3 regions of the Rhodococcus sp. Eu-32 genome follow, and region 1 is predicted to be linked to each of the others. Evidence: riboswitches for the same ligand, from Rfam matches in the RefSeq annotation. Region 1 holds a riboswitch; each other region holds the start of a gene.
The links. Region 1 has a riboswitch for thiamine pyrophosphate ahead of thiO (glycine oxidase ThiO). Riboswitches for the same ligand answer to the same signal wherever they lie in the genome.
Positions count from the first base shown of each region.

Region 2: another riboswitch for thiamine pyrophosphate. It lies ahead of tenA (thiaminase II); the one in region 1 lies ahead of thiO (glycine oxidase ThiO).
Region 3: another riboswitch for thiamine pyrophosphate. It lies ahead of DK926_RS07775 (3-oxoacyl-ACP reductase); the one in region 1 lies ahead of thiO (glycine oxidase ThiO).

Region 1 covers NZ_QGNK01000001.1:177,322-180,594, reverse strand. Annotated here, with positions in the region: gene DK926_RS00895 (thiazole synthase) at 1-745, opposite strand, end outside; gene thiS (sulfur carrier protein ThiS) at 738-935, opposite strand; gene thiO (glycine oxidase ThiO) at 932-1,984, opposite strand; TPP riboswitch at 1,983-2,095, opposite strand; gene thiE (thiamine phosphate synthase) at 2,122-2,814, shown strand; gene DK926_RS00875 (NUDIX domain-containing protein) at 2,803-3,273, opposite strand, start outside.
Region 2 covers NZ_QGNK01000019.1:5,460-8,732, forward strand. Annotated here, with positions in the region: gene DK926_RS20440 (ABC transporter substrate-binding protein) at 1-625, opposite strand, end outside; gene tenA (thiaminase II) at 646-1,371, opposite strand; TPP riboswitch at 1,365-1,463, opposite strand; gene DK926_RS20450 (2,3-butanediol dehydrogenase) at 1,589-2,644, shown strand; gene DK926_RS20455 (acetoin reductase) at 2,641-3,273, shown strand, end outside.
Region 3 covers NZ_QGNK01000005.1:33,051-36,323, reverse strand. Annotated here, with positions in the region: gene DK926_RS07785 (alpha-hydroxy-acid oxidizing protein) at 1-218, shown strand, start outside; gene DK926_RS07780 (alpha-amylase family glycosyl hydrolase) at 215-1,501, shown strand; TPP riboswitch at 1,571-1,666, shown strand; gene DK926_RS07775 (3-oxoacyl-ACP reductase) at 1,693-2,448, shown strand; gene DK926_RS07770 (LLM class flavin-dependent oxidoreductase) at 2,452-3,273, shown strand, end outside.

The DNA of each region.
Region 1 (3,273 bases):
GCGAACTCGCCTGCGCCCAGAATCGCTTCGGGATCCGCCCGGCCCGACGGGCCTGAAATCCCGCTGCGACAGCGTGCTTCATCGCCGACGCCATGAGCGCCGGATCTTTCGCGCGTGTGACTGCCGTCGCGAGGAGGACTGCGTCGCAACCCAATTCCATTGCCAGCGCCGCGTCGCTCGCGGTACCGATGCCCGCGTCGAGAATTACCGGCACCCCTGCCGCGTCGACGATCATCTCGATGTTGTGCGGGTTCGAGATGCCGAGGCCGGTTCCGATCGGCGCACCCAGCGGCATGACGGCGACGCATCCGACGTCCTCCAGCCTGCGCGCCAGCACCGGATCGTCGGTCGTGTACGGGAGCACGTTGAATCCGTCGTCGACCAGTTGTTCTGCGGCCTTGACCAATTCGATCGCGTCGGGCAGCAGGGTGCGCTCGTCGGCGATCACTTCGAGCTTCACCCAGTCGGTGTCGAGCGCTTCCCGGCCGAGCTGCGCCGTCAGCACCGCCTCCGCCGCACCGCGGCATCCGGCCGTGTTGGGCAGCGGCGCGATGTCGAGCTTGCGCAACAGATCCAGCACACCGGTGCCTCCGGCGGCGTCGACGCGTCGCATCGCGACCGTGGTCAGTTCGGTCCCGGAGGCGACGAGGGCCTCCTCCAGCACCGTCAGATTCGCGGCCCCACCCGTGCCCATGATGAGGCGGGAATCGAACGCCTTGTCGGCAATCTTCAGTGACTCAGCCACCCTGCACCGCCGTCAGAACCTCGATGTTGCAACCCTTTTCGACGGTTGTGGCGTCCCATCGGCTCTTCGGCAGCACGACGCCGTCGACCGCGACGGCGATGCCCTTCTCCGGCATGGACAGTCGCGTCAGCAACTGCGTCATGGTCAGCTGCTCGGTCAGCTCGTGGTCCTGCCCGTTGACGGTGATCATTGTTTCCTACCTATCTCGAATCGGGCTGGATCTGCAGCCTTCGCTTCGGGGAGTGCGTCGCCTGCGAGTAGTGCGGCGACGGCGTCTGCGGTGATGGGGGTCAGCAGAATTCCGTTGCGGCCGTGGCCCGATGCGACGATGACGCGCTCGGAGATCCGGCCGATGACGGGAAGACCGTCGGGACTCATCGGTCGTAGTCCGGCTGCGGCTTCGTACAGTTCGTATTCGCCGATGCTGGGCATGAGGCGTTCGGCGTCGGCGATGAGGTCGCGTACGCCCGCGACGGTGACCTGGGTGTCGCGTCCGGATTCGTACTGGGTGGCGCCGACGACCAGGCCGTCGCCGCGCGGGACGAGGTAGATCGGCCGTCCGTGGACGCTGCCGCGGATGGTCCTGCTCGGAGCTTCGACGGCACTCGACCTGCGACGCAAGCGCAGGATCTCGCCTTTCACCGCACGGACGGGCACGTCGGGAAGCAGCGATGCCGTCCTGTCTCCCGCCGCGACGACGATCTGATCGGCGTCCAGCGCGTCCATGTCGGTGACGGCTTCGGCGACGAACTCGACCGCTGTTGCAGCCTTCTGCAGCGCCGCGACGAGCAACCGATTGTCGACGGCGAGTTCGGTGGGTGCGAGCAGCCCGAGGCGAATGTTCTGCGCCAGCGACGGGTCCAGCTCGCGCACCTGGGCGCGGCTCAACACGTCGAGCCGATGTCCCTGCTCCCCGACGAATTCGGCGATGGTCCGCAGGTCTGCGGCATCGGCGGCGTCGAGCGCGACGGTCAGCGATCCCGTCGACGAGAAGACGTCGCCCGGGAGTGAACGCGCGAACTCCGGCCACCGCGCCAGCGAGTGCGCCCCGAGCTCGAGCAGGTCGTGTTCGCCTGGCCACCCTTCGGACAGCGGCGCGAGCATGCCGCCCGCGACCCAGGACGCTCCGGTTCCGACGGCCGGGTCGTACAGGCGCACCGACCAGCCGTCGCGTGCCGCGCGGACCGCCACGGCCAGGCCGATGACACCGCCGCCGACGACTGCCAGGGACTTGGACATTCTGTTCCACCTCACTCCCTGCGCCGGCATGATCCGGTTCAGGTATTGACGGTAAGGACCGGCGTGTCCACTCTCAGCCCTGCGAACCCCAGGACTCCCGTGTATCTACGTACTCCCGACAGACTACCGTTTGCAGAGTGCATCCCTACGAGAGTCCCCAGAACCAGACGGCGCGCGAGCGTTTGGCATCGGCTCGCCTCTACCTGTGCACCGACGCCAGGCGCGAGAAGGGCGATCTCGCCCAGTTCGCGGAAGCGGCCTTGTCGGGTGGCGTCGACATCATTCAGCTTCGCGACAAGAACTCGGCGGGCGAGCGCGAGTTCGGTCCGCTCGAAGCGAAGGACGAACTCGCCGCGCTGGCGATTCTGTCCGCCGCCACCAAGCGTCACGGCGCGCTTCTGGCCGTGAACGACCGCGCCGACCTCGCGTTGGCGTCGGGCGCCGATGTCCTGCATCTCGGCCAGGGCGACCTGCCGGTGCACTACGCGCGCGAGATCCTCGGTCCCGACGTCGTCATCGGCCGGTCGACGCAGAATCGCAACCAGGCTTCCCTGGCCGCGATCGAGGACGGCGTCGACTACTTCGCGACGGGCCCCGTGTGGGCGACGCCGACGAAGCCGAACCGTTCCGCGGCTGGCCTCGAACTCGTGCGCAGTACCGCCGAATCGGCTCCGGCGCGTCCGTGGTTCGCGATCGGCGGAGTCGACGCGACCAACGTCGACGAAGTCCTCGAGGCGGGCTGCGAGCGAATCGTCGTCGTTCGGGCCATCACTCAGGCACGGGATCCCCAGGCCGCGGCGCGAGAACTGGCGTCGAAGCTACGACGCTGATCCCAACCACGCCAGCACCGTCGACGGGGCCAGCACGTGCACCGACGTGGGCACGCGTTGTCGAAGACCCCGGTCGGCGGTGACGAGCGCGGTCAGGCTGTCGGCCGCCTCGGCCCGGCGGGCGAGTTCGTCGTCGCCGCTACCCGGCGCATGAATGACGGGGACGCGGGCGTCGTCGAACGCCGCGTTACGCGCCTCGCCTTCGAGGACGGCGTCGATGCGCGTCAACCAGCCGAAGTCGCCGCCCGGTAGTTCGACGGTCCTCGGCACGGCGTCGGCGAGCGACGTCAGCAGCTCGCCGGTGGCGCCGCTGCGGTCGCGCCACCAGCCGTTCGGGCGCGAGCCGAGTACGTTGGCCGTGTCGAGCAGGATGCGGAGCGGCGTCGTACGGAGCGTCGGCCAGGCGATCTCGAAGCCGGGGTGTAGCGGCAGCCGATCGACCATGTCCTCGGGAACCCA
Region 2 (3,273 bases), on a different contig from region 1:
CGCTGATGGTGATCGCGTACGCGTCGGGAAATCCGTAGTCGGTGTAGTCGAAGTATTTCATCGGCGTGCCGCTGTGCTCGGCCTCGATGCCTTCCCACGCGAAGTAGGACACGGTGAAGTCGGCGGTGCCGGAGTAGACGGCTTCGTAGGCGGATGTGCCGAGCACGACCGTCTCGTAGTCGCCCGCGCCGCCGTCGTTCCGCACGACCTGCCTCAGCGTCGCCTGCTCGCCGGTGTCACCGAAGCCCGCGTACGTCTTTCCGTCCAACGCCTTCGGGCTCGGGATGTCGTCGCGATCGGCCTTGACTCCGATGCCCGTCGCCCAGTGCTGCAGCGGTGCGAGCACCGAGACGATCTGTGCACCTGCTGCTTTCGCGAATGCCGTCGAACTCTGCGTGCTGATACCGAATTCGGCGTTGCCCGAATCGACGAGCGTGTCGGGCGAGGTGTTGTTGTAGGGCAGCACCTCGACGTCGAGACCGGCGTCGGCGAAGTAGCCTTCCTGCAGCGCAACGTACAGTCCGGTGTGGTTGGTGTTCGGTGTCCAGTCGAGTGCGAATCGGATCGTGTCGGAATCGTTCGACTGTGCGCACGCGGTGAGTCCCGCGATCGACACGGCCGACACGGCGAGTGCAAGAAGCTTTTTCACAACGCCACCGCCGATCGCGAGTGCGACCACGGCGTCGGATGCAAGGCTGTGTCCCAGAACGACAGCTCGTATCGAGTGGCGATCACGAACGCGTCGACCATCGCCTCGCGCTGTGCCTCGGTCGCTCCATCGGCCGCCTCGTCGACGAGGGTTCTTGCGGCGGAGACGATGTCGCGGAACTCGTCGGAATCGTACGTCGACACCCATCGGGCGTACGGGTGCTCGGGATCCCGTGCCAGCACGTCCTGTGCTGCACCCGCCAACCGCGCCGCCACATCGGCGTAGATCCAGAAGCACGGCAGAATTGCTGCGGCCGCGACCGGATACGGCTCGGTGGCTGCAGTGGCGATCAGGTAGGAGGTGTAGCCGAGGCACGTCGGTGAATGCTCGACGCGCGCGTCCGACGGAGGGAGCGCACTGCCGGACAACAGTTGTTCGTGCAGAGATGCCTCGTCGACAGCGCTGGCCGCCGATGTCGCCCAGAACGCGGCCGTGGTCGCGTCGGGCGCCCGCGATGCGAGAATGGCCAGCGCCTTGGTGTATCCGGCCAGGTAGAGCCGGTCCTGCTCGATGTAGAAGCGGAACGCGTCGAGCGGCAACGTTCCGTGTCCGAGCTGCTCGAGGAACTCGAGCCCGTCGATAGCGGTGCGCAACGAGCCCGTTGCGTCCCACATGCGGTCCGTGTGGCGGACCGAATCCGCCGAGTGCACAGGCGTAACCATCGCCTTGACATCCCTTCGTCAGCATTAACTGCATCAGGTTCGACGGGTGTGATCTCAGCATCCTCAGGTAGGACGCACCCCGTGTCAGAACAACGCCGACCATAGCACCATCCGCCGACCGGGCGATCGAAGGACTGCAACGGGCTGCAACCCTGTCGCTTGTGGGTCAGGTCACATAGACATGTGTTCATCGAATCAACCGGTGAGGAGTGAACCGATGCGCGCTGCCGTCTACTACGGTCCGAACAAGGTGGAGATCGCCGATGTGCCCGAGCCGTCGCCCCGTGAAGGTGAGGTGAAGGTTCGAGTCGGGTTCAACGGCATCTGCGGTACCGACCTGCACGAGTACTATGCCGGTCCGATCTTCGTTCCTACCGAACCGCACCCGCTGACGCATCAGCAGCTGCCGCTTGTGCTCGGGCACGAGTTCTCCGGAACGGTGACAGAAGTGGGCGCCGGAGTCAGAGATGCGAAGATCGGTGACCGCGTCGCCATCGAACCGCTCTACCGGTGCGGCCACTGCGGTCCGTGCAAAGCCGGCAACTACAACATCTGTCAGCACATCGGATTCCACGGACTGATGTCCGACGGCGGGATGGCCGAATACACGGTGGTGCCGTCGAACATGATTCACCAGCTGCCCGACAATGTTTCGCTCGAACTGGGCGCGCTCGTGGAGCCGATGTCCGTCGCATTCCATGCCGCAACGCTCGGCGACCCGAAGCCCGACGACACCGCGATGGTGTTCGGTGCAGGGCCGATCGGTATCGGACTGTGGTTTGCGTTGCGCGGCAAAGGACTCGACGACGTGTACGTGGTCGAGCCGTCGCCGACGCGTCGCGCATCGATCGAAGCGCTCGGCGCGAAGACGCTCGATCCCACGACACTCGACGTGCCTGAGTTCATCGCCGACACCACGGACGGTCGCGGCGCCGACGCGATCTACGACGCAGCCGGTGTGCAACCGGCCGTCGAGACGGCATTGAGTTGCATCGGTGCGCGTAAGCCGCTGGTCAGCGTCGCGATCTACGAAAAGCCCTTGACCACAACGCTTCAGAAGCTCGTCATGAACGAATCTCGCATCCAAGGTTCGCTCTGCTACACCTCGGCCGACTACGACGCCGTCATCGATCTGATGGCACGCGGGCAGTACGACACGACCGGATGGGTGGACAAGATCGCGCTCGACGGCGTGGTCGAGGACGGTTTCGAGGCACTGCACGCGGGTAACAAGATGAAGGTTCTGGTAACTCCAGCCGAAGGAGAGAAATGACAGTCGCACTCGTCACCGGAGCCGGTCAGGGAATCGGCCGCGGCATCGCACTTCGCCTCGCCCGCGACGGGCACGACATCGCGCTCGTCGACGTGGCATCGGACAAGATCGACGCCGTCGCGCAGGAGGTTCGTGACATCGGGCGTCATGCAACGACTTTCGTCACCGACGTGACCGATCGCGATCAGGTGTTCGCGGCGGTCGATCATGCGCACGAGGAACTCGGCGGATTCGACGTCATCGTCAACAACGCGGGTATCGCGCAGGTCGCGCCGCTCGACGACGTTCGCCCCGAGGACACGAAGAACATCTTCGCCGTCAACGTCGACGGTGTTCTGTGGGGAATTCAGGCCGCTGCAGCGAAATTCAGGACGCTGAAGCAGAAGGGCAAGATCGTCAACGCGTCGTCGATCGCCGGACACGACGGATTCGCGATGCTGGGCGTCTACAGCGCAACGAAATTCGCGGTGCGCGCGCTGACCCAGGCCGCGGCGAAGGAATACGCGTCGGACGGGATCACCGTCAATGCCTATTGCCCCGGCGTCGTCGGCACCGACATGTGGGTGACCATCGACAAGCGTTTCGCCGAGCTGACCGGTGCGAAAGAAGGTGAGACCTACGACAAGTTC
Region 3 (3,273 bases), on a different contig from region 1:
CCGGTGTACGCACCGGCGCCGACATGGCTAAGGCGCTGGCGCTCGGCGCCGATGCAGTCCTTCTCGGCAGGCCGTTCCTGTACGGTCTGGCGCTCGCGGGCCAAGCAGGCGTCGAACATGTACTACGTTGTATCCTTGCGGAATTCGATCTCGTCACCAGTCTGTCCGGCCACGCCGGTGCGTCGGAGCTCGGCCGTGAGTCGGTGATCCGAGCGTGACCGCTCCGGCGTGGGTCCAGCACGCGATCTGGTGGCAGGTGTATCCGCTCGGCTTCGTCGGTGCGCCCGTTCGGAATTGGGACGGATCGTCGTCGGCGGACGAACACAAGCTGCGTGGCATCGTCGAATGGCTCGATTACGCAGTCGAACTCGGAGCGTCGGGAATCGCCCTGGGGCCCATCTTCGCGTCGGAGGGACACGGATACGAGACGGTCGATCATTTCCGCGTCGACGAACGACTCGGCACCGGCGAGGACGTCGACGCGCTGATCGAGGCCGCACACGACCGCGGAATGCGGGTATTGCTCGATGGTGTATTCAATCATGTGGGACAACGTTTTCCACGATTTCAGGAGACGCTGGCCGGTGACGCGAAGGCCGCGTCCTGGTTTCACCTCGACTCCTCCGGTCGGCACCGCAACTTCGAGGGCCACGACGAACTGGTGACGCTGAACCACGACAACGAGGACGTCCGGCAGTACGTGGTCGACGTCATGTCGCACTGGCTGAGTCGCGGCGCCGACGGCTGGCGTCTGGATGCGGCCTACGCCGTTCCGACGTCGTTCTGGGCATCGGTCGTACCCCGTGTGCGCCAGTCCTTTCCGGATGCCTACTTCCTGGGTGAGGTCATTCACGGTGACTACGGCCGCATCGCAGCGGACAGCGCACTCGACTCGGTGACACAGTACGAGCTGTGGAAGGCGATCTGGAGCGCGATCTCCGAGAAGAACTTCTTCGAGCTGTCCCATGCGCTGGGCCGACACAACGAGTGGCTCGACGCGTTCGTTCCCGCCACGTTCGTCGGTAACCACGACGTCAATCGCATCGCCAGCACCATCACGGACGAACGGCACCTCGCGCACGCCCTCGTCGTCCTGTTCACCGTCGCGGGGACGCCGACTATCTACTACGGCGACGAGCAGGGTTTTCGCGGCACCAAGGAGGAACGCGTCGGCGGGGACGACGAGGTTCGCCCCGAATTCCCGTCGCACAAGGATGATCTCGCCCCGTACGGGTGGCCGATCTTCCATCTGCATCAGGAATTGATCGGCCTGCGCAGGCGACACTCGTGGCTGCACACGGCACGGACGGAGGTCGTCGAGCTGACCAACACCGCACTGGCGTACCGCGCGTCAGCGGGCGAGGAACGGATCCACGTTGTCCTCAATCTCGGCGACGACAGCGTCGAGTGCCGGTTGAGCGGACCCGTGTTGGCCGGCCAGGCTGCGGTGCAGGGCGGACACGTCACCGTGCCACCGCACGGATGGGTGGTTCTCGGCTGAATCGGGCTGTATATCGTTTTCTAGTGATCAAGCTAGAAAGAGATATACAGGCCGATACGGCTACACTCGGCAATCGACACGGGGTGCCGCTGCACGGCGGCTGAGAACACACCCGTCGAACCTGATCTGGCCAGCACCAGCGTAGGGATGTCTATGTCTGAGCTGTGCCTATGAGCGAGAGGCGCATTCACATGAAATTGGACGAGCAAACAGTTCTGGTCACCGGTGCCGGCCGCGGTCTCGGGTCCGCGATCGCGCGGGCCTTCGCGGCGCACGGTGCACGTGTCGTCGTCAACTATCGACGCAGCCAGGAGGCAGCCGAGAAGCTGGCCACCGAGATCGGTGGCGTTGCGGTACAGGCGGACGTCACCGATGCGGACCAGGTGGATGCGCTGTTCGCCACGGCCGAGAAGCACTTCGGCACGCCGATCACGACGGTCGTCAACAATGCGCTCGCCGACTTCTCGTTCGATGGTGACGCGCGCAGCAAGGCCGATTCGATCGAGTGGGAACAGTTCGATTCTCAATTCCGTGGGGCCGTGAAGGGTGCATTGACGACGACGCAGCGCGCGATCCCGGGCATGCGCGCCGCAGGCTTCGGCCGGATCGTGAACGTCGGCACCAACTTGTTCCAGAACCCGGTGGTCCCGTACCACGACTACACGGCATCGAAAGCTGCGCTGCTGTCTCTGACACGCACTCTCGCAACCGATCTCGGCCCTGATGGCATCACGGTCAACATGGTCTCCGGCGGGCTCCTGCGCACGACGGACGCCAGCGCCGCGACACCCGACGAAGTGTTCGACCTCATCGCCTCGTCGACCCCACTGCAGCGTGTCGTCACGCCCGAAGAATTCGCCGACGCGTTGCTGTTCTTCGCGTCCCCGTGGTCACGCTCGGTCACCGGGCAGAACCTCGTCGTCGACGGCGGTCTCGTCAAGGACTGAATCATGCTGCATTTGAACGCCTTTTTGTTCGGTTGCGGTCACCACACCGCTGCCTGGCGTCACCCGAATTCGCGGGTCGAAGACCTCGGTGACATCGCGTACTACGAGGAACTGGCGCAGATCGCCGAACGCGGCAAGCTCGACGCAGTCTTCTTCGCCGACGGCCATTCGGTACGCGACCCCGCAGGCGCCGGAACCTGGTTCCTGGAACCGATCACGGCTCTGTCGGCCATGGCGCGGGCGACGACGCACATCGGACTCGTGACGACGGTGTCGACGACGTTCTACACTCCGTTTCACGCCGCCAGGATGCTGGCGTCGCTGGATCACATCAGTGGCGGCCGAGCCGGATGGAATGTCGTCACCTCGATGTTCGACGCCGAAGCACGGAACCACGGTTTCGACGACATCCCCGGCAGGAACGAGCGTTACGCACGAGCCGAGGAGTTCGTCGACGTCGCACTGGCATTGTGGGACACGTGGGACGCCGACGCGCTCGTTCTCGACCGCGCCGGAATGTATGCGGATCCAGCGAAGGTGCATCGGATCGACCATGACGGCAAGCATTTTCGCGCCGACGGTCCGCTGACGGTTCCACGATCGCCGCAAGGTAGGCCGGTGCTGTTCCAGGCGGGCGCGTCGGGGCAGGGTCGTGATCTCGCGGCTCGATACGCCGAGGCCATTTATGCGGTGGCGTACGATATCTCGTCCGGATCGAGGTACTACGCCGACGTCAAACAGCGGATCGCGGAGGCGGGCAGGGACGCGTCGGCGGTCGGGATCATGCCGGGGCTCGTCACGTACGTGGGATCGACGATGGGCGAG